One region of the Anaerofustis sp. NSJ-163 genome, then DNA from elsewhere that is predicted to be linked to it. Evidence: predicted binding sites of a transcription regulator. Region 1 holds the regulator's gene; the other holds the start of a gene.

Region 1 (11,792 bases):
ATTTCATGGGTTTTGCTTTCTCTTATGGCAAACTCATATTCGTCTTTATCAAATTCTTTAACCATGTTTACAAAGGCGTGAACGGAAAAAGCATAATGCTGTGTGGAAACAGAGAATATTCTTTTTGATGGAGTTTTATTCATATATCTTTGCTCCAAAAGTTCTGCTTGTTCTATAACTTGTCTTGCGTATCCCAAAAATTCGGCACCATCTGAGGACAGAGATATACCTCTGTTTGAACGGACAAATATTTCAATGCCAAGTTCGTTTTCAAGTTCTTTTACGGATTTTGAAAGACTTGGTTGAGTTATGAATAATCTGCTTGCAGCTTCGTTTATTGAGCCGCAGTTTACTATTTCTATTATGTATTTAAGTTGTTGTAATGTCATTTTGTTTTACCTAAATTTTACATTCCTTTAATTTTTCTTTAATTAGTATGCAATATATTATATCATACAAAAATATAATATACATATAAATTGTTTTAGAAAGTAAAAGAGGGGATTTATGCAAGAAACACTGTTAAGTTTTATTAGAGATTACGGATATATTGGGATAATGATTTTAATACTTGTTGAAAATATTTTTCCACCGATTCCTTCTGAGGTTGTTTTGTTGTTTGGGGGATATATGGTAGTTGCAGCAGGGTTAAACCCGATTGTTGTAATTATTTTTGCAACGATAGGTGCAATTCTTGGTGCGGTTATACTTTATATACTCGGGTATATGTTTAAAAGGGAAAAACTTAGAGATTTGTTTTCCAGTAGATTCGGAAAAATTTTACATTTAAAACCTGAATATATTGATTTAAGTTATAATTGGTTTTTAAAATTTGAAAATAAGGCTGTGTTTATATGCAGATGTATACCTGTAGCAAGGAGTCTTATATCAATTCCTGCGGGACTTTCCAGAATGGAATTTTCTTATTTTATTATATTAAGTACACTTGGTACATTGATATGGAATACTTTACTTGTTTTTCTTGGTGTTATTCTTGGAGATGCATGGGAAAGTTTTCTTCCTTATTTTAAAAGCTATTCAAACATAGTTTGGATATTGATTTTTGCTTTCATTATTATTTATATTTTAAGATACAAAAAAGGTAAAAAATAGCCGATATATAGGCAAATCTTGACAAAAAAATAAACTTAATATAAAATATTACAAAGGTACTATTTTCATAGGACCTTTGTTTTTTATAATTAAAAAGATAGGAGAAATTGTAATGGAGGCAAACCAAATAGGAATGCTTGCGGTCATATTTATTTATTTAATAGGTATGGTTGTTATTGGAGCATTTTTATCAAAACAAAACGAGACGGCTCACGATTTTTATTTAGGAGGAAGAAAACTTGGACCTTTTGTAACGGCTATGAGTGCCGAGGCCTCTGATATGAGTAGCTGGTTACTTATGGGACTACCTGGAGTTGCTTATTTATCAGGTATAGCCGATGCAGGATGGACAGCTTTAGGTCTTGCAATAGGTACATATGTAAACTGGCTTATTATAGCAAAAAGAATAAGATTATATACGGAAGTTTCAAAGAACTCTTTTACTCTTCCTGATTTCTTTTCAAATAGGTTTAGAGATAAAAAGAAGATTTTAATGCTTATATCTTCATTATTTATAATTATTTTCTTTATTCCTTATACTGCTTCAGGATTCGCTGCTTGTGGTAAATTATTCTCAAGTTTATTTGGTATTGATTATTTTACCGCAATGGTTGTAAGTGCAGTGGTTATTATTTTATATACAGCAATGGGAGGTTTCCTTGCTGCAAGCACTACAGATTTTATTCAAAGTATAATCATGTCAGTTGCTCTTGTTATTATTCTTGTTTTTGGAATAAGTGCCGCAGGCGGTATGGATATGGTAATAAGTAATGCAAAAGAACTTCCGGGATATTTAAGTATGGTTTCAACTCATAATATGACAACGGGCAGCGCTGAAAGTTACGGCTTTTTAACAATCGTTTCAAAAATGGCTTGGGGACTTGGCTATTTTGGAATGCCTCATATATTACTTCGTTTTATGGCTATTGAAGATAAAGACAAACTTAAAATTTCAAGAAGAGTTGCTTCTATATGGGTTGTAATTTCTATGTTTGCTTCTATTTTGATAGGTATAATTGGTTATGGAATGACAAAAGCATCTGTTATTCCATTCCTTGAAGGAACATCTTCTGAAACAGTAATAGTTCAAATTGCAAATGTATTAAGTACACACGGATGGATATTTGCTTGCTTTGCAGGTGTAATACTTGCAGGTATTCTTGCATCAACAATGTCAACTGCGGATTCACAGCTTCTTGCTGCTTCTTCAAGTGTATCTGAAAATATCATAGGTGGTGTTTTTGGTAAAAAACTTGACGGCAAAATGAGAATGGTTGTAGCAAGAGGATGTCTTATTGCAATTGCTGTTCTTGGTATTATTCTTGCTAAAGATCCAAACAGCTCTGTATTCTCAATTGTATCATTTGCATGGGCAGGTTTTGGTGCTGTATTTGGACCAGTTGTATTATTTGCTCTTTTCTGGAGAAGAGCTAATAAATACGGTGCAATAGCTTCAATGATTTCCGGTGGAGTTATGGTATTCTTATGGAAATATGTTATAAGTAATTTAGGTGGTTTATTTGATATTTATGAATTATTACCTGCTTTCTTAACAGGTTGTATATTTATGGTTGTGGTAAGTCTTCTTACTCCTGAACCTGAAAAAGAAATAACTGATGAATATGATAAAGTACAAAGTTTATTATAATTTTTCATAAAAGCGGAGTTATCCGCTTTTTTATTTTTGTTTAAATAATTTATATATTCTTAAGGTTGAGTTAAATAAAAATATATTATATAATTTTTATATATTTTAGGAACGAAAGGTGATAAAAATGAAGTGTCCACATTGCGGTTTTAGCGAAAGTAAAGTTATAGATTCAAGACCTACTGATGATAATACGGCTATAAGAAGGAGAAGAGAGTGTTTATCTTGTGCAAAAAGATTTACAACTTATGAAAAAATAGAAACGATACCTTTAATTGTAGTTAAGAAAAATGGTACTAGAGAAGCTTTTGACAGAAATAAACTTATGAACGGTATAATAAAATCATGTGAAAAAAGACCTGTTTCTATTGAGCAGATAGAACATGTTGTAAATGAAATAGAAAGTAATATTCAAAAAATAGCAAAGAAAGAAATACCATCAAATTTAATAGGCGAAGAAATAATGAAATATTTAAAGGATTTAGATGAAGTTGCTTATGTAAGATTTGCGTCTGTCTATAGACAGTTTAAAGATGTTAACAGTTTTATGGATGAACTTAAAAGTATGTTAAATGAGCGAGGAAATAAATAATGGAAATAAAAGAAACCGTTATTAAAACCGAAAAACTTTTAAGTGGGAATATCTTTGATGTAAAAAGAGATACAGTTATACTTCCAAACGGAAATGAAGCAACAAGAGATAATGTTGAACATATGGGAGCTTGTGCTATTTTAGCAATAGATGAATATGATAATGTTATTTTAGTAAAACAGTTTAGATGCTCTATTTATGATGTTACAGATGAAATTCCTGCTGGAAAATTAGAAAAGGGAGAAGATCCTGATGTTGCAGCTTTAAGAGAGCTTGAAGAAGAAACTGGGTATACTTCTCGTAATATAATCCCATATATGAAATTTTATCCTGATATAGGATTAGGTAATCAACTAATATATGTATATTTAGCAAAGGATTTGGTTAAAACCTGTCAAGATTTGGATGATGATGAGTTTATAAATGTATATAAAATAAATATAAAAGAATTAAAACAAAAGATTTTTGAAGGAAAAATAACAGATTCAAAAATTATTGTTCCCTTTCTTAAATATTGTTTAGAAAATAATATATAAACAGTCATAAAATAAAAATAAGGACATACCTTTTATTAATAGGGCATGTCTTTTTTTGTGTCACGAAAAAATAAGGAATAATATTTTATGGTTAGAGAATTTATAAATTATCATTTTAAGGAAAACAAAAATAAATATTTATTTTTTCTTATTGTTTTTCTTCTTGGGATTATAATAGGGGGAGTCAGTATATATTTTTTAAGTTCTACACAATTGGATGAGCTTAAAGATTACATAGGTTCATTTTTTGAACTCATTACAAAAGATACATCAAGTATTGACAGTAAAAGAATTTTTAATCAAACAATGTATTCGGATATAAAAATATATATATTTCTTCTTATTTTGGGGTTAAGTGCAATAAGTATTTTATATTCCATAAGCATAATGTTTTACAAAGGTTTTTTGTTTGGTTTTGTAATAACATTTTTTATATCTTCTTATGGATTTAAAGGATTTTTATTTTTAATAAGCGTTTTGATAATTCCAAATATAATTAAAAATTCTGCACTGATGTTTGCTTTTGTGATGTCTTCTTGTTTTAAAAGTTCAATTCAAAAAAATAATAAAAATAAATATGGTAAAGTGAGAAATTCCTCTTTTTATCTTAGATATACAATATATATAGTAATAGCTTTTTTATTTAATGTTATGGGGATATGTTTTGAAAGTTATATTGCTCCGATGCTTATGGTATTATTTTCTTCTTCTTTTTTATAATAACATTAATATTTATATTTTACTTTAATAAATATTAAAAGGGAGGAGAAAATTATGTTAAAAAGAATAAGTGCTTTAGTATTAATATTTGCTTTTTTGTTTAATATTATGCCTATTTTTGTAAAAGGGGCAGAAGAGGAAAAAGTAGATTTGAACATAAAAAGTAAGGCTGTCGTTTTAATGGATTCTTCAAGCGGAAAAGTTTTGTATCAAAAAAATATGAATGATAAACTTTCTTTGGCAAGCGTTACAAAAGTTATGACTATACTTTTGATATTAGAAGCCATTGATAATAAAATCATAAATATGTCCGATATGGTTACAATATCAGATTATGCAAGCAGTATGGGAGGAAGCCAGCTTTATCTTGAACAGGGAGAAATGCGAAGTGTCGAAGAACTTTTAAATGCCATAATAATTGAAAGTGCAAACGACGCTTGTGCCGCAATGGGTGAATTTATTGGAGGAAGCATTGAAAAGTTTATTTTAATGATGAACGAAAAAGCAAAGAGCCTTGGAATGAAAAATACTCATTTTGTAAATTCAAACGGGTTGCCGGCTGATAATCATTATTCCAGTGCTTATGATATTGCATTAATGACAAAAGAGGTATGTAAGTATCCTGATGTTTTTAAAATAAGTTCCACTTGGCAGAAGACCATAAAAATAGGTAAAAATAATGATAAAGAGAGACTTCTTAATAATACAAACAAACTTTTAAAAATGAATGATAATGTTGATGGGTTAAAAACGGGATATACTGCTGATGCGGGACACTGTATTTCTGCTACGGGTAAAAAAGGAGATCTTCGTCTGATTGCTGTTATTTTAAATGCTCCCGATTCAAATACTAGGTTTGAAGAAGCAAATAAGCTTTTAAACTATGGTTTTAGCAATTACAAAGGAACAAATATTGTAACTAAGGGAGGAGAGTTTGGAGAAATTAAAATAAACAAAGGTTATGAGGATAATGTTAAGGTAGTTGCAAAGGATAATTTTACGGTTTTAAGCGGTAAAAATGAAAATGAAAAATATACAACCGATATAAAATTAGATGGTATCGTTATGAATGCACCTGTAAAAGAAGGGCAGAAAGTTGGGGTGATAAATATAAAAGAAGGAAGTAATGTTATAGGAAGTGTAGACTTGGTTCTTTGTAAAAAGGTTGAAAAAATAAATATGATAACATATGTGTTAAATATGTTTAAAGAATTTATCAGTGTATAGCTTTAATATTTTATTACATAAGTTCATTATAAAAATAAAATCCCGAAATATATCGGGATTTTTTATGTTAGTTTAATTTTAAATTTTTTGAATGCTCGTATATTCCTTTTATAGCCTGTTCGTTATTGTCTGTTTGTACACATCCAAGTGCGTTTTTAGGTTTGAAACTTCCGTGAAAATCACTTCCACAGGTGTAAAATAAATTATTTTTTATTGCATAATTTTTGTACTTTTCACGTTGCTCGTTTGTATGAGATGTATAATATGCTTCAACACCGTCAATTCCATATTCCTTAAGCTCGTCAAGTATATGTGTTTCATCTTTTATGTCGACTCCCGGATGAGCTATTACACAGGCTCCACCTGCATTTTTTATAACTTTTATTAAATCTTTACTACTTGGCATATAAGTAGGGGCATAAAGTTCTTTGCCTACTCCGAAAGCTTCTCTGGAAAGAGTTATTATGCTTTCAATATTTGGCTGTAATCCATGTATTAATCGGTGGTTTCTGTTTTTTTCTTCAATTAATATAGCATGAATATATGCTGATAAAAGAGGTATATCGCCTGTTGCATAATCAAAGACCTCTTTTTCATTTATTTTTAGTCCTTTTTCTCTAATTAAATCAATTTGTTTTTGTATACCGTCTTTTCTTCCTTGCCATATTTTATCTATTTCTTCATTTAAAGCTTTATCGTCTACGTCTATTCCATATCCAAGCATATGAAGAAGTTTACCATTGTGTGAGACAAATATTTCCGTTGCAGGTATAACGGTTATGTCTTTGTTTTTTGCGTATTCTAAAGCTTTTTTTACGTTTGCTATGCTTTCATGGTCTGCTATTGCAATATATTTAAGTCCTTCTTCAATTGCCATATCAATTATTTTTTCGACTTCTACTTCACCATCAGAACTTGCGTTTGAATGGATGTGTAAATCTATTTTCATAATAATTCCCCTTCCAAATGTGTTTGGTTTTGGCCTGTTATTTTTACATTTACTATTTTATTAAATATGTCTTTTTCGCTTTTAACTTCAACATATATATAATTTTCACTGTAACCTTCGTAAATATTATCGCTAAGTTTCTTTTCAATTAATACTTTTTGGGTGCTTCCTTTCATATTTTCTAAAAATTCATGTCTTTTTTTAAGCATTATTTCTTTTAATTCTTTTGCTCTTTTACTTTTTGTTTCTTTTGTGTTTTGGTTTTTCATTGTACTGGCAGGTGTTCCATGTTTTGGTGAAAATGGGAAGATATGAATATATGAAAATCCAATTTCTTCTGCGAATTTTTTTGTTGTTTCAAAATCTTCATCATTTTCATTTGGGAAACCAACTATAATATCTGTTGTTATTCCGGGATTATCAAAATACTTTCTTACTTTTGTTACTATGTCAAAGTATTCTTTAGTGTTGTAATGTCTGTTCATTTCCTTCAATGTTTTATCACATCCGCTTTGAAGAGAAATATGGAAATGAGGACAGAAAGATTTAAGTTTGCTTAATCTTTCTAGAAAATTATCGCTTAATAATTTAGGTTCCAGTGACCCAAGTCTTATTCTGTCAACCTGGTTTTGGTTATCAATTATTTCAAGTAATTCTATAAGGTTTTCTCCTGTGTCTGCTTTATATGATGCAATGTGGATACCTGTGATTACAACTTCCCTATATCCTCTTTTGCTTAGTTCTTCAATTTGATTTAATACTTTTTCAACTGATGCATTTTTTAATACGCCTCTTGCGTAGGGGATAATGCAGTAAGAACAAAACATATTGCATCCGTCTTGAACTTTTATAAAAGCTCTGCTTTTGCCTTCATATGTTGTAATTCCTACTTTATCAAAATCTTTACTGTCTTCTTCTATGTTATATACTTTATTTTTACTTAATTTGAATTCATTAATATAATCTATAATTTTTTCTCTTTTATGTGTTCCGCATACGATATCCGCACTTTCTACTTTTTGTGCTTCTTCAAAGTTACTTTGAGCAAAGCATCCTGTTAATACTGTTATGGCATCTTCGTTTTGGTGCTTTAATCTTCTAACAATTTGTTTGCTTTTTCTTTCGCTTTCGTTTGTTACCGCACAGGTATTTATAACATATACATCGGCTTTTTCATGAGCATCAACTATCTCGTATCCGTTTTCTTTGAATAATTCTATCATTGCTTGTGTATCGTAACTATTTACTCTGCAACCCAGAGTGTAAAATGCTGCTTTCAAAATGTATCTCCTTTTTTTCTGTTTGTTTTATTATATCACAAATTAAAATATAATGCATTTGTAAAATGTATTACAAATGTAACAATTTAATTAAATTTTACATTACAAAAGTATTAAAAATTATTGACTATAAAAAAAATGGTGGTATAATATAGGTAATGATAACGAATTAATAAAGGAGATTTTTAAAATGAGCAAAATGAAAAGAGCCGTTGTTTACGGACCAGAAGATTTGAGAATTGAAGAAATTGATATTCCTGTTCCTGGTCCTGGTGATGTGGTAATCAAAAATGAAATATCGCTAACTTGCGGTACTGACGTAAAAAGTTATAAAAGAGGATATCCTCTTATGACACCTCCTTTCCCTTTGGGACATGAATCAAGCGGAACTGTTTATGCTGTAGGAGAAAATGTAACAAAATTCAAAGTGGGAGATAGAGTTGTTTCTCATAACTCAGCTCCATGTAATGAATGTTATTTTTGTAAAAAAGGACTTCACTCAATGTGTGAAGATTTAATTATAAACAACAAAAATAACAGTGCCTTTGCTCAATACATATTGATTCCGGAAAGAATTGTAAATCAAAATATGTTCCATATTCCTGATGATATGAGTTATAGACAAGCAGCATTATTGGAACCATTCTCTTGTGCTGTATATGGAACAGCAAATGTTCCTGTAGAACAAGGTGATTATGTTGTTGTTAACGGATGTGGACCAATAGGTTTAATGTTTGTAAGATTATTATATTTGAAAGGTGCAAGAGTTATAGCCTGTGATATGAGCGAAAACAGACTTGAAATGGCTAAAAAACTTGGTGCATTTGATATTGTAGATTTAAACAAAGTTGATGACCAAATACAAGCAGTAAAAGATTTAACACCTGATAAGAGAGGTGTTGACGTGGCTGTTGAAGCAACAGGACTTGCAAAAGTTTGGGAACTTGCAATTCAAATGGCAAGACCTGGCGGATTTGTTCTTTGCTTCGGAGGTACAAAAGCAGGAGATACAATAACAGTTGATACAAAATTACTTCATTACAGCCAAATTACAATTAAAGGCGTTTTCCATACAACACCTTTATATGTAAATCAAGCATTTGAACTTTTGAAAATGCACGTTATTGACGAAAAAGATTTTGTTCAAAACGAATATAAACTTGATGATTTGGAAAAAGCTCTTATTGAACATTCTGAAGGTAAAGTTATTAAAAACTTTATTACATACAATTAAAGTTTATTTGTTTTCTTCAAAGCAGGTCATTTTATATGACCTGCTTCCTATTGCATTTTTTTCTTTTTATAAAATTTCTCCAATGTTTCTATAGATTTTTTATGGTGTGCATGTACCGTTTGATAGGTTATTGATAAATCTTCTGAAATTTTACTCCATGTTTCATAATTTAAATAATGTTTTTTCATTATAAGTTTATCAAGTTCACTTTCAAGAGAATTTATAATATTGTTTACGTCCATTTTATGTTTATATAATGTATTTATTTCCTTTATAAGCTGTTGTTTATATAAAATTAAATTAATTATGCTTTCTGTTTTATTGTCTTTGTTTTTTTCTGCTTTTATTCCGCTTTCGTTTATATAGGAAGAAATCCTTTCTATGTACATTTCACACTCTCTTATTTGATTTGTGGTATATTCTATTTTTTCGTTCATAAGATATGGTTTTGATAATTTTTCTTTAATATTCATTTTTCCACCTTTAATTTAATTTTATTTAAAAAGGACTTAATAAATATGTTTTATCAAGTCCTTAATTTTTTCATTATAATGTTAGCATAAAGGAGATATAAAAATATATAAATTTGTCGAAAAAGTTTAAAGGTTTTATTATTTAAAATATTTTTTTCTTTTCTTTGTCTTCTTGAACCATTCTTAATACTTCTCCGAAACGTTGAAAATGAACGATTTCTCTTTCTCTTAAGAATTTTAAAGTGTTTATTAGAAGAGGGTCATCTGTCATTTTTATTAAGTTTTCATAGGTTATTCTTGCTTTTTGTTCCGCAGCCATATTTTCATACATATCTACTTCTGGATCTCCTTTTGAGCCTATATAACTTGCAGTCCATGGCACACCGTCTACATTAACATAGAAAGGATTGCATCCATGTTCTATGTTGTATCCTCCAAGACCGCTGTTTATAAGCTCGTCTTTGGTTGCTCCCTCAACGAGTTTTGAAAAAATAGTTCCTATCATTTCAAGATGTCCAAGTTCTTCGCTTCCTATATCTGTAAGTGTGGCGGTACCTTCTTTAAGCGGCATATAAAACCTTTGTGTTAAATATCTTAAAGACGCACCAAGTTCACCGTCAGGTCCGCCGTATTGTGTTAATACGTTTTTTGCCATTCTCAAATCTTTTCCCGAAACTGTAACGGGATGTTGCAACATTTTTTTATAAATCCACATTATTCATTATCCTCCCAGTTCATGTTTTGAGCGGCCCAAGGACCTTCTATATATTTCCAAAATCCCTCACTGCTACCTGTATTGTCAATAGGGTTATTGAATTTTTCATAAGCTTCGTTTACTTCTTTTAATTTCTTTGAATATTCGTTGTGTCTTTTTAGTACATCCATGTCCCCTGGATGTGTATTTAAATAAAGAGCGGTATCTTGAGTTGCAAAAGTATATATTTTTATTTTATTGTAAATTTCTTCCATGCTCATATTATTTATATTTTCGTTATTATTTGTTCCGTCTGCTCCGCTGCATCCGTGTCCCATATCTATTTGCATACTGTATCACTTCCTTTTAAATTTGTGTTAAATGGTGAATATAAAGCTTCAAACATTGTTCCTTTTTTCATTAAACCTTCTTGTGCATCATACATATCGCTGTTTAATTGAAATGGCACATATGCATTTGCAACTTTTGGAATTATAGGCATATAAGGAACCATTGGTTTGTAATTTCTTTCATTCAATTTTAAATCCTCCCGATAAATTTGATTTCAATATAATATATTCATTTATTTTTTTATTGTGATAAATTAAATTTAATTGTCGCAATTTTTTGTAAATTTTTATGTTGATAATGCTTTTAAATGGGTTTATAATATTTTTTAACGTATAGGAGGAAAAATGGAAAGTAATATTACATTTGATGAAGCCTTTGAAATATTAAAAAAATACAATAAAGATATTTTTCATATAAGACATGCAATTACGGTATCTTCGGTTATGGGGTGGTACTGTGATAAATTAGGTATAGAAGATGAAAAAAATTACTGGGAAATCGTAGGACTTCTTCATGATGTTGATTTTGAATTATATCCAAATGAACATTGTAAAAAGGCCGTTAGTATATTAAAAGAAGAAAACGTAAATGATGATATAATACATAGTGTTTGTTCTCACGGTTATGGAATATGCTGTGATATAGAGCCCACAGAAAAAATGGAAAAAGTTTTGTTTGCAATAGATGAGCTTACCGGGATAATAAATGCTGCTGCTTTAATGCGTCCTTCAAAAAGTACAAAAGATATGCCCCTTAAGAGCTTAAAGAAAAAATTTAAAAGCAGAGGTTTTGCTGCAGGGTGTGACAGAGATGTTATACAAAAAGGTGCAGAAATGATGGGTGTTGAATTAAATGAACTTTTAAGTGACACTTTGGAAGCTATGAAAGCAAATGAAGACAGAATAAATGAATTTATGGAAAATTTTGAAAAAAATTTATAAAAGAGAGGTAATAATATGAAAGTAGTATCAACAA
Region 2 (11,792 bases), on a different contig from region 1:
TTACTATGTCTATCATGGATTCTTCGTTTCTGCCGGATATTATGCTTGTTTTAATTCCTTTTTCTTTGCATAATTGTATTGCATTTTTATCCTCTTTTGATATGGTTCCGTCATCTCTCAGTAAGGTTTTATCCAGATCTAAAATAAGCAACTTTATCATTTTATTCACCCTTTACGATGTTTATAAGCTCAAGAGGTGTCTTTATATGGTAATTGGCATTGCAAGTTTCTTTTTCTTCTTCACTGCCATAGCCATAATCTGCCATAACTGCATAAGTGCCATTTTTTTTGCCTCCTATTATATCGGTAGGTTTATCTCCTATCATTAGAACCTTTTTAGGATCTTTAATGTTTAATTTATCCATGGCTTCTTTAACCAAATCTGATTTTTCTCCTCTTGTCTGCATTGTATCCTGTGCAATTACTTCTTTAAAAAATTTTTCTATTTCAAAATATTTTATTTGAAGTTTTACATTTTCTATTGGTTTATTTGAGGCTATTGCCATTTGTACTCCCATGTTATCAAGAGTTTGTAGCATTTCATAAACTCCATCATACAACGTTGCTTCAAAACATCCATGTTCTTGTACGTATTTTCTATGTATCATAATGGCTTTTTTGCCTTCTTCTTGGTCAAATCCGTACTTTTCAATTATTAGTTTTGCAAAAGGAGGTCCAATCATTTTTTTTACGTTTTCTATTGTTTCCGTTATTCCATATGCTCCAAGTGCCTTTACAAATCCTTTTGCTATTCCAAGCCATGAGTCTACTATTACTCCGTCAAAATCAAATATTACAGTGTTATATTTCATAATTATTCCTCTTTTCTTTATATATTATTTTATAATAGCAAAGTATTTTTTTCAATTATATTTAGATGGTTATCGTTATTTATGAAGTGGAATTAAATATTTATGGTCTTATAAGAATGTAAATTAAATATATGTTATTTAGCGATAATGGCTTCTTCTGATATTAGATTTCTCTTTTTTGTTAATTTTATGAAATAATAGAAATAGAAAGTAGATTAGTAATAGGTTTAGCAATATGCTTAAGGTTTTGTTTATTGCCTCTTTTCTTTGTAAAACAATATTTTCTTCTGTCATATCTTCTGCTTTATTTATATTTTTTATTTTGTTTAAATGAGTTAAAACTTTGTTTCCGTATCCTTTGCCGGGATAAGCCCATCCTTTTTTGTAAGGATTATCAGAGTATCCAAGGTATTCCACATATATGGCTTTTCCTCTAAGGGAGTCGTTCCATCTCGGGTCAACACATTTCCCATTTAAAGGTTTGGTTGAAGCATAGCACTTTAAATGCTGAATTACGGCTCTTATTCCTATTTCCATTGTTTTAAAACTTGCACCTTTTACTCCTCCTCCCGTGGTTCCAAGTCCTGCAAAGTTATTTTGTTCTTTTTTTACATCTCCGTTAAAATTTAAATATCCTGTTTCATGCATCATTAATGCAAATGCTATATCTGCTCTTACACCTTCTTTTTTTGCTTCTTTAATGGTTGTTTTGACGAAGTCTTGTGCATACTTTTTAGTAATGGGATTATTGCCTTTTTTATCGTTGTTTTTTATTAGATATGTATACATTTGATTTGCGCTACACTCGCAGTTTTCACCCATTATTTTAGTGAGTTTTTTTTCATTCTTTCCATTTACTAAAGGCATAAAAAGTGGTAATATTAATAAAGTTATCAAGGTGAATAAAATAATTATGTGAAATTTATTAAAATTTTGTGAATAATTCATTAAAAGCCTCTTTTTTTACATTTTTTATATTATTATTATTATAAATTAAAAAAAATAATTTTTTTGTAATTTTTAATAATGATAAATAATTAAATTATAAATATAATTTGTTTAATGAAAGGGTACTAAATTGAGAAAAACATTAACAAAAATCATTGGTATTTTTATAATTGGTATTATTTTGGCGGGAGCAACTTTATTTGTTTCTGTTTCCCTTAGCTTACCTGATATTTCGGGATATACTTATTCTCCTAAACTTAAAACTCAAATTTTAACAGAGGATAATCAGTTGGTTGGTGAAGTTTATGATGAAAACAGAACCCTTGTTTCCATTGATGATATGCCTGATGATCTTGTTAATGCAGTTGTTGCCGTTGAAGATAGAAGATTTTATCAACATCACGGATTTGATATTAAAGGTATATTAAGAGCCATTGTGGTTAATCTAAAAGGAGACGGTATTCACGAAGGTGCTTCAACACTAACACAGCAGGTTGTAAGAAGATTATTCTTATCTGATGAGAGAACTTATACAAGAAAGATAAAAGAAATTTTACTTGCAGTAAAATTTGAACAGGAATTTACAAAAGAAGAAATTTTGGAAATTTATCTTAACGATGTATTTATGGGGCAAGGAACATATGGTGTTGAAGAAGCTTCAAAGAGATTTTTTGGTAAGCATGTACAGGATTTAACTTTAGAAGAATGTGCTTTGCTTGCAGGTATTCCACAGGCTCCTACCGTTTACAATCCAACTACAGATTCAGGTTATGAACAATCCAAAATAAGAAAAGAAGAAGTTTTGGATGCAATGGTAGAAAGCGGATATATAACTGAAGAAGAATGTGAAGAAGCAAAAGCAGTAAAGATTTCTATAAAAGAAGGAGATTCTGAAAAAGGATTTAATGGAAGAACAAGAGAAGGCTGTGGTGCTTATTCTCAACAAGTTTTGGATGAAGCTCAAGATGTATTGGTAAAAAGTTTTACTGAAAAAGACCAAATGAGTGAAGATGCTGCAAAAGCAAAAGTTGAACAGATGATTAATCAGGACGGGCTTAAGATTTATTGCAGTATGAATATGAGTTTACAAACTTCAGGTATAAAAAGTGTAAAAGAATTTATGTCTGCATATGGTCTTACTGATAGAGCGGATATGGCTTTTGTTACTGTAGATGGTTCTAATGGAAAGGTTCTTGCATATTATGGAGGTGCATCATCTATTGATATGGCAAATACTCCTCGTCAGCCGGGAAGTACCATAAAACCTCTATATGTATCCAAATATTTAGAACTCCCTGATAAATCTATATATACTACCGTTCAAGACGGTCCGATTAATCTTTATGGGTATTCACCTAAAAATGCGGGTAACAGATATTATGGAAGGGTTACAATTAAACAGGCTATTACAAATTCATTAAATACAGCATGTTTAAGACTTTTTGAAGAACTGGGAACTGATGAAAACGGCAATTTAGAAGGATATAATGCTGTAAAAGACTTTGGATTTACAACTCTTGTAGATGTTGAGGATAATGCTGTTTATAATGATAATAACTATGCATTTGCCCTTGGAGGTCTTACTTATGGCTTAAAACCTTTGGAACTTGCCAGTGCATATTCGACATTTGCAAATGACGGAGAAAAATATCCTTATTATTTCGTTGAAAAGATAACAACAAAAGACGGTGACGTTCTTTATGAAAGAGAAGAAGCAAAAGCAGAACGCATAAGAACAAGTGAAGCAAATGAAGGAATAGTTGAATGTATGAAAGGTGTTGTAACATCAGGTACAGGTACATTGGCTCAGACTCAATATGAAACATTTGGTAAGACAGGTACTACAAATGATGATAAAGATTTCTGGTTCTGTGGCGTAACAGGTAATTTAGCAACAAGTATTTGGGTTGGAACACCTGAAAATGATGTTATATATGGTATTTCTTCATCAGGAGTTGCATCTTTCTATTCAAGATATGTAAATAATACAGATGAAATAGATGATTTTGGTAAGATTGCAAATGTAAGTGAAAATTCTTCTTCAGATACAGAAGAAGAAGTAAATTACACTAGTTTATTGGTTGTAAAAGATAATATTGATGTAACGGATAGAGAATACTTTACAAGACTTGAAGTTGAAACTATCTCTATTCCACAAGATGAAGTGGATAAATATAAAAATAGAGTTGTTACTCAGGTTACTGTAGATAGTGCCAGCGGACTTTTATTTAATGAAGAAAAGTGCGATAATGCAAACAAAGAAATCAGATATTATATAAAAGGAAGCGAGCCAACAAAGAAATGTAATAAACTTCATATATTTTAGAAGGTAAAATATGATAGATGCAAAAAAAGAAATAGAACAATTAACAGAAGAATTATTGGAACATAACAGAAAATATTATGAGGAAGATAATCCAAGTATTTCTGATTATGAATATGATATGCTTCTTAGAAAGCTTATGAAGCTTGAAGAAGAATATCCTGAGTACAAAAAAGAATATTCCCCTACCGACAGGGTAGGGGGAAAGGCTCTTGATGGGTTTGAAAAAGTAAAGCATGAGTATAAGCAGCTTAGCTTGGCTAATGCTTTTTCTTTTGACGAACTTTTAGAGTTTGATAATAGAGTTAAAAAAGAAATAGAAAATCCTGTATATACATTGGAAAATAAGTTTGACGGACTAACTATAGTTCTTACTTATGAAAATGGTATATTAAAAACAGGAGCAACAAGAGGAGACGGTGAAGTTGGTGAAGATGTTACTTTAAATGTTAAAACCATAAAAACAATTCCTCTTAAATTAAACAAAGATGTTAATTTGACCGTAAGGGGCGAAGTTTTAATATATAAAGATAACTTTGAAAAGATTAATAAGCAAAGAGAAAAAGACGGAGAAAGTCTTTTTGCAAATCCTAGAAATATGGCAGCAGGTTCAATAAGACAGCTTGATTCAAAAGTTGCGGCAAAGAGGGATTTGGATTGTTTTATATTTAATTTAGAGCATATAGACGAGGTGGAACTTTCTTCTCATAGTGAAAGTCTTGATTATTTAAAAACTCTTGGATTTAAAGTAAGTGAATATAAAAAGTTTAGTAATATAAATGAAATATTTAAGGCTTTAAATGAAAAAGAAGAGGAGAGAAAAAAACTACCTTATGAAATAGATGGAGCTGTAATAAAACTTGATAATTTAAGAGATAGAGAAGTTTTAGGTTCTACAAATAAAAATCCAAGGTGGGCAATTGCTTATAAATTTAGTGAAACAAAGGTAAAAACCTTACTAAAGGATATTATTGTAAATGTAGGAAGAACCGGAACATTGACCCCTGTTGCAATTTTAGAAGGTGTAAATATAGATGGGTCTTTTGTAAGTCGTGCAACTCTTCACAATGAAGATTATATAAAAGACAATGACATAAGAATAGGGGATAAAGTTATAGTAAAAAAAGCCGGAGAAATAATTCCTCAGGTTGTAAGTTCCGTAAAAGAAGAAAGAAATGGTGAAGAAATAATCTTTGAAATGCCAAAGACTTGTCCTGTATGTGGTCATGAAGTTGTAAGGGAAGAAGGCATAAGCGCAATAAAATGCGTAAATATAGACTGTCCGGCTAAAATTTCCAGAGAAATAATTCATTTTGCTTCAAGGGATGCGATGAATATTGATACTTTGGGAGAGAGAGTTTTGGAAAACTTAATTGAAGCGGACTTAATTCAAGATGTAAGCGATATTTACAGATTAAAAGATAAAAAAGAACAAATAGAACAAATGGAAAAAATGGGTGAAAAATCCGTTTTAAACATGATTGAAGCAATAGAAAAATCAAAAGAAAATTCTCTTGAGGATTTGATTTTTGCGCTGTCCATAAATTTAGTTGGAAAGCAGGGAGCAAAACTTCTCGCAAAAGAATTTAAAAGTATGGATAATTTAATGAACGCCACATATGATGATCTTATATCTATTAATGAAATAGGGGATAAGATGGCAAATGAAATTATAAAGTTCTTTAATAATGAAAAGAAAATATCTTTGATTAATAAGTTAAAATCTTTAGGAGTTAATATGGAATATATTAATGAAGAAAACGAAGATTTGAAGTTTGAAGGTATGACATTCGTTTTAACGGGAACATTATCCAAATATAAAAGAAATGATGCGAAGAAGATAATTGAAAGCTACGGAGGTAAAGTTTCTTCTTCCGTAAGTAAAAAAACTACTTATGTTCTTGCCGGTGAAAATGCAGGAAGTAAAGAAGAAAAAGCAAAGACTCTTGGAATAAAAATAATTTCTGAAGATGATTTCGAAAAAATGATATAAAGAACTTCTTTTGAAGTTCTTTTTTTATGTAAAAAATAGATAAATTTTGTAATATTAAAATAAAATGTATTATAATGTATTTGTAACATCAAAATTGAGAAATTAAAATTATTTAATTTACTGTTACAATAAAAAATAAGGACAAGAATAAATGACATTAAAATATTTTTTTTCAAGACCGGAAGATATTCCTACAAATTTAACATGGAGTACATACGGAGTTGAACATTTAACCTGGCTTATTGCTATAGCATTATTTATAGTTTATATGTGCCGTATATTTAAAAAAGCCGATTATGAAAAACAAAATAAAATATTAAAAATTTTTGCAATAGTTATAGTTATACAAGAAATCATTAAAGATATTATTCATATTTATGCAGGAACTTTTAATCTTGGGCATTTACCATTTCATTTATGCGGTATATCTATATTTTTTACTTTTTGGTATGCTTTCAAACCCGGGAAAATTTGCGGTGAATATTTATATGCGCTTTCTCTTCCCGGAGCAATGGCAGCATTATTATTCCCTGATTGGACAGAATATCCAATGCTTCATTTTTCATGCATAAATTCTTTTACCATTCATACATGGCTTGTTGTATTTGTATTTATGCTTTTATATAGCGCAAGATTAAAACCTAATTATAAAGTTTTGCCAAAGACAGCATTGTTAGTTGGTATAATTGCCGTTCCCGTATATTTTATGAATAAAGCATGGGGAACAAATTTTATGTTTTTAAGTTCTCCTGCACCAGGCTCTCCTCTTGAGATACTATATAATGTGTTTGGAAATTTTTATATTCCTGCAGCTTTGTTGCTTGTTTTATTTGTTTGGGTGCTTATGTATGCTCCATGGCAGATAGCTTATTCGAGACAAAATAAAATGGAAGAAATTGTATAAAGACTAATGTAAAATCATTAGTCTTTTTTTATTGGATAAAAATACTTGAAAAGCAAAATCAAAATTAAAATTACAAATAAAATTCAGTTAAACATAACAGTAAAAGTATTTTATTACATGAATATATCGGATTATTATTTTTATTATTTAAAACACTATATATTGTGTATCTTTTCTGCTTGACAAAGTAATATGCACAAGATATAATTGAATACGTTCAGTGGAGAAATATAATTTTATTAATATATATGGAGAAATAATTATGGTAACAGAGATTTTAAAAAGAGACGGAAGAACAAGCAAATATGAAAAAAGAAAGATAACAGATGCTATTTATAAGGCTGCGGAAGCTGTTGGCGGGCAGGATTATCAAATAGCCAGAGAACTATCTGATCAAGTTGATAAAATATTAAATGAAAGATATGTTGACATTATTCCAACTGTTGAACAAATACAAGATATAGTAGAAAAGACACTAATTGAAAGTGGACATGCTAAAACTGCAAAAAATTATATTTTATATAGAGCCGAAAGAAATAAAGTAAGAGAAATGAATACAACTCTTATGAAAATTTATGAAGATTTAACTTTCAAAAGTTCAATAGAAAATGATGTTAAAAGAGAAAATGCCAATATTAACGGTGATACTGCAATGGGAACTATGCTTAAATATGGTTCTGAAGGTGCAAAAAACTTCTATGGTATGTTTATTTTAGATGAAAAACATGCTGCAGCTCATTCAAAAGGTGATATTCATATTCACGATTTAGACTTTTATACTTTAACAACAACATGCTGTCAAATTGATTTAACAAAATTATTCAAAGGTGGATTTTCAACAGGTAACGGATATATAAGAGAGCCAAAAGATATAAGAACTTATTCTGCTCTTGCTTGTATAGCTATTCAATCAAACCAAAATGATCAACATGGCGGACAAAGTATTCCAAAATTTGATTATGATTTATCAGCAGGAGTTGAAAAAACTTATAAGAAAATATATGTAACTAACATGGGTAAAGCATTGGAACTTCTTGCAGGTATGGAAAACGGCGAAGAAGTAGCAAAAGAATTATATAAAGAAATAGAAGAAAAAAGCGGTCTTTATCCAAAATTAGATGATAATGAAGAGTTTATGAAGCTTGAAAGAGAAGCTTTAGATAAATTGGATCATAAAGATATTGATACATTGATTTCATTTACAAAGAAAAGCTCTCTAAAAGAAACAGACAAAGCAACATATCAAGCAATGGAAGCATTGGTACATAACTTAAATACAATGCATTCAAGAGCCGGTGCGCAAGTTCCTTTCAGTTCAATTAACTATGGAACAGATACTTCAAGTGAAGGCAGAATGATTATAAAAAATATTCTTCTTGCAACAAAAGCAGGACTTGGAAACGGAGAAACTCCTATATTCCCTGTTCAAATCTTTAAAGTAAAAGAAGGAATAAATTATAATCCTGGAGATCCTAACTATGATTTATTTAAACTTGCAATGGAAGTATCTAGCGAAAGATTATTCCCTAACTTCTCATTTATAGATTCTCCATTCAATCTTCAATATTATAAAGAAGGAGATCCTGATACTGAGATTGCATATATGGGATGTAGAACAAGGGTTATGGCCAATGTTGATAAGACAAAAGAAATTGTTACAGGAAGAGGAAACTTAAGCTTTACATCAATTAACTTACCAAGACTTGCTATTGAAGCAAAGGGAGACATTGATAAATTCTATCAAACATTAGATGAAAAAATTGATTTATGTGCAGATCAACTTTTACATAGATTTAAAATACAATGTGCAAAGACAGTAAGAAATTCACCTTTCTTAATGGGTGAAGGTGTATGGCTTGATTCAGAAAACCTTAAACCTGATGATACTGTAGGTGAAGTATTAAAACACGGTACATTAACAGTTGGCTTTATCGGACTTGCAGAAACACTTACAGCTTTAGTTGGTAAGCATCATGGTGAAAGTGAAGAGAGTGAAAAACTTGGTCTTGAAATTGTTAAACATATGAGAGAAAGACTTGATGATATAACAAATAAAACTCATTTGAATTTCTCTTTAATTGCAACTCCAGCAGAGGGATTATCTGGTAGATTTGTAAAAATGGATAAGAAGAGATATGGAATTATTCCTGGTGTAACAGATAAAGATTATTACACAAACTCATTCCATGTTCCTGTAGGATATGAAATAAGTGCATTTGAAAAAATTAAGAAAGAAGCTCCTTTCCATGCACTTACAAACGGGGGGCATATAACATATGTCGAACTTGACGGAGATACAACAAAGAACCTTGAAGCATTTGAAAAAATAGTAAGATGTATGAAAGAAATGGGTCTTGGTTACGGTGCTATTAACCATCCTGTTGACAGAGACCCTGTTTGCGGATATAACGGTGTAATATATGACGAATGTCCATGTTGTCATAGAAAAGAAAATGATACTGAAGTGCCTTTTGAAAGAATAAGAAGAATAACAGGTTATTTAGTTGGAACATTAGACAGATTTAATAACGGTAAAAGAGCGGAAGAGGCAGACAGAGTAAAACATTCATTAAATTCTGAAATGGAAAGTTTATAGGAGGTAAAAAAATGAATACAGCAAAAGAACTAACATATGAAACAAAAATAGGTGAAACAAACGTATATGTTTACGGAGAAATAAAGGATTTAACAAAAGAAGAAATTAAGGCATATATTAAAGATGTTGAAAAACAAAAAAACAGCGAAGTTCTTGAACTTAATTTATATGCAGACGAAGATGGTTTTATTGGAAGAAGTGCAAAAGTAAAACCGATTCCTTTCGACAGAATAAGAAGAATAACAGGTTACCTTGTAGGAACTCTTGATAGATTTAATGATGCAAAAAGAGCAGAAGAATCAGACAGAGTAAAACATTCACTTAACTCTGAAATGGAAACTTTATAATGGATCAAGAAAAAGAAATAAGAATTGCGGGAATAGTAAGAGAATCAATTGTGGACGGTCCCGGAATAAGATTTACACTTTTTGTTCAAGGCTGTCCTCATAACTGTCCTGAATGTCATAATCCTCAAACTCATGATTTTAATGGAGGGCAAATTGTTTCTCATGAAAAAGTGCTAAATGCAATTGGGCAAAATCCTCTTTTAAGCGGAGTTACATTCTCCGGAGGAGAGCCTTTTATGCAGGCAGAAAGTTTATATTTTTTAGGAAAGAAAATTAAGGAAAAAGGTTTATCTTTAATAACATATACAGGATTTAGATTTGAAGAGCTGCTTGAAATGAATAAAAAAAATCCATATATACTTAAACTTATTGAACTTAATGATTATATTATGGATGGAAAATTTGAAATTGAAAACAAGACATATAATAAAACCTTTGTTGGCAGTTCAAATCAAAGAAGAATAGATGTTAAAAAGACAATAGAAAATAATTATAATGTAATAGAAAAAGACTTCTAATGAAGTCTTTTTTATTTTGTGATTATCATTACTGTTTCTTCGTACCATTTACCTTCAAAGAATTCTCCTTTTTCAAGTTTTGAATGAGGAGTAAAACCTGCTTTTTTGTATGCGGCAACGGCTCTTTCGTTTACTGTTCTTGGGCATATTTCTACAAGGTCGGCATTTTTTTCGTTAAAAAGGTATGTATACAATGTTTTTAAAGATTTTGAACCAAGCCCTTTGCTATGGCCCATGTGACCTGCTATAAATATATCTATTCCATAGGCATTTTTATAATTTTCAAGTTTATGTTCTTTGTATGCTTCCTTTTTTAAAGGGAAGAACTGCATATATCCGCTGTCTTGTCCTTTATATTCTATTATACAGCACTGCATATTTTCCTCACCATGAATTCGTGGAAGATATTTTTTCTTTAGTCCTTCAAGTGAGTTATCTTTGTCTCTACCTCCGTAAAACCTGCTTACTCTTTCGTCATCTCTCCACTTCCCAAGCATTGTAAGTTCTTCATCGGTATCTTGTAATTTTCTGATTTTTATGTCTTCGCTCTCGCAAATATATTCTTTCATCTTCTTTCTCCTGTTTTTTGGGATAAATTTTGTGTGTTCTCACATTTGTTCCTTTTTTACATTGTAAATACCAAACATTGTATATTGTGATAAAATAATTATAGCATATTAATTTATTTTGCTTAATTGAAAAGTAAAAAATATTGATATATAATAAATTTATAAATTTGTAAATGAGGTTTGTTATGGAAAAAATAGTAGATTTACATATGCATAGTACGTATTCAGACGGAACTTTTACTCCCGCTCAAATGATAAACATGATGAATGAACTTGGTGTAGATTATGCGGCAATAACGGATCATGATAATGTAAAGGCATATGAAGATATTAAAAATACAACATTTAAATTAGATAAACCGATAAACATCATTCCCGCAACGGAACTTGGATGCTCTTTTGATGGTGTTATAAGAGATGTCCTTGGATATGGGATTGATACTAAGGTTATAGATGAATTTGTAAGTGAAAGATATTCTCCAGAAGCAAAACTTGAAAAACAAAAAAGACTTTTAAATGAATATAAAAGAGTTTTCAGAGATGCCGGAATAGTATTTGACAACGGGCTTGAAGTTCATAGAGGAAATAAAAGCGAAGCGTATATAACAATTTACAACAGCCTTATAAAATATCCCGAAAATATAAAGAAGTATCCTTTTATATCTAAAATTACTATGTTTTTTTGGAATTATTGTTCAAACAGTGACAGTAAATTTTTTGTAGACGAATCAAAGGAATATCCTACAATTAAAGAAGGAATAGAACTTATACATAAAGCGGGA

What was found. The regulator NrdR, encoded in region 1, represses ribonucleotide reductase genes. The targets are predictions, from matches to a motif close to CACNANATNTNGTG.
Region 2: the regulator NrdR is predicted to act here: its motif matches at 7,134-7,147, upstream of M6G78_RS04925 (anaerobic ribonucleoside triphosphate reductase).

Annotation. Positions count from the first base shown of each region.
Region 1 is NZ_JAMYJV010000002.1:89,911-101,702, reverse strand. It holds gene M6G78_RS02790 (LysR family transcriptional regulator) at 1-389, opposite strand, end outside; gene M6G78_RS02785 (DedA family protein) at 508-1,113, shown strand; gene putP (sodium/proline symporter PutP) at 1,226-2,761, shown strand; gene nrdR (transcriptional regulator NrdR) at 2,889-3,353, shown strand; gene M6G78_RS02770 (NUDIX hydrolase) at 3,353-3,889, shown strand; gene spoIIM (stage II sporulation protein M) at 3,977-4,609, shown strand; gene M6G78_RS02760 (D-alanyl-D-alanine carboxypeptidase family protein) at 4,664-5,836, shown strand; gene M6G78_RS02755 (PHP domain-containing protein) at 5,904-6,785, opposite strand; gene mtaB (tRNA (N(6)-L-threonylcarbamoyladenosine(37)-C(2))-methylthiotransferase MtaB) at 6,782-8,065, opposite strand; gene M6G78_RS02745 (alcohol dehydrogenase catalytic domain-containing protein) at 8,256-9,299, shown strand; gene M6G78_RS02740 (hypothetical protein) at 9,347-9,772, opposite strand; gene M6G78_RS02735 (manganese catalase family protein) at 9,915-10,487, opposite strand; gene M6G78_RS02730 (spore coat protein CotJB) at 10,487-10,816, opposite strand; gene M6G78_RS02725 (spore coat associated protein CotJA) at 10,807-11,004, opposite strand; gene M6G78_RS02720 (HD domain-containing protein) at 11,162-11,758, shown strand; gene M6G78_RS02715 (RidA family protein) at 11,774-11,792, shown strand, end outside.
Region 2 is NZ_JAMYJV010000003.1:305,411-317,202, forward strand. It holds gene M6G78_RS04895 (HAD family hydrolase) at 1-160, opposite strand, end outside; gene M6G78_RS04900 (HAD family hydrolase) at 162-812, opposite strand; gene M6G78_RS04905 (glucosaminidase domain-containing protein) at 951-1,760, opposite strand; gene M6G78_RS04910 (transglycosylase domain-containing protein) at 1,891-4,086, shown strand; gene ligA (NAD-dependent DNA ligase LigA) at 4,100-6,076, shown strand; gene M6G78_RS04920 (TIGR02206 family membrane protein) at 6,228-6,980, shown strand; gene M6G78_RS04925 (anaerobic ribonucleoside triphosphate reductase) at 7,243-9,576, shown strand; gene nrdD (anaerobic ribonucleoside-triphosphate reductase) at 9,588-9,923, shown strand; gene nrdG (anaerobic ribonucleoside-triphosphate reductase activating protein) at 9,923-10,441, shown strand; gene M6G78_RS04940 (GNAT family N-acetyltransferase) at 10,453-11,010, opposite strand; gene M6G78_RS04945 (PHP domain-containing protein) at 11,196-11,792, shown strand, end outside.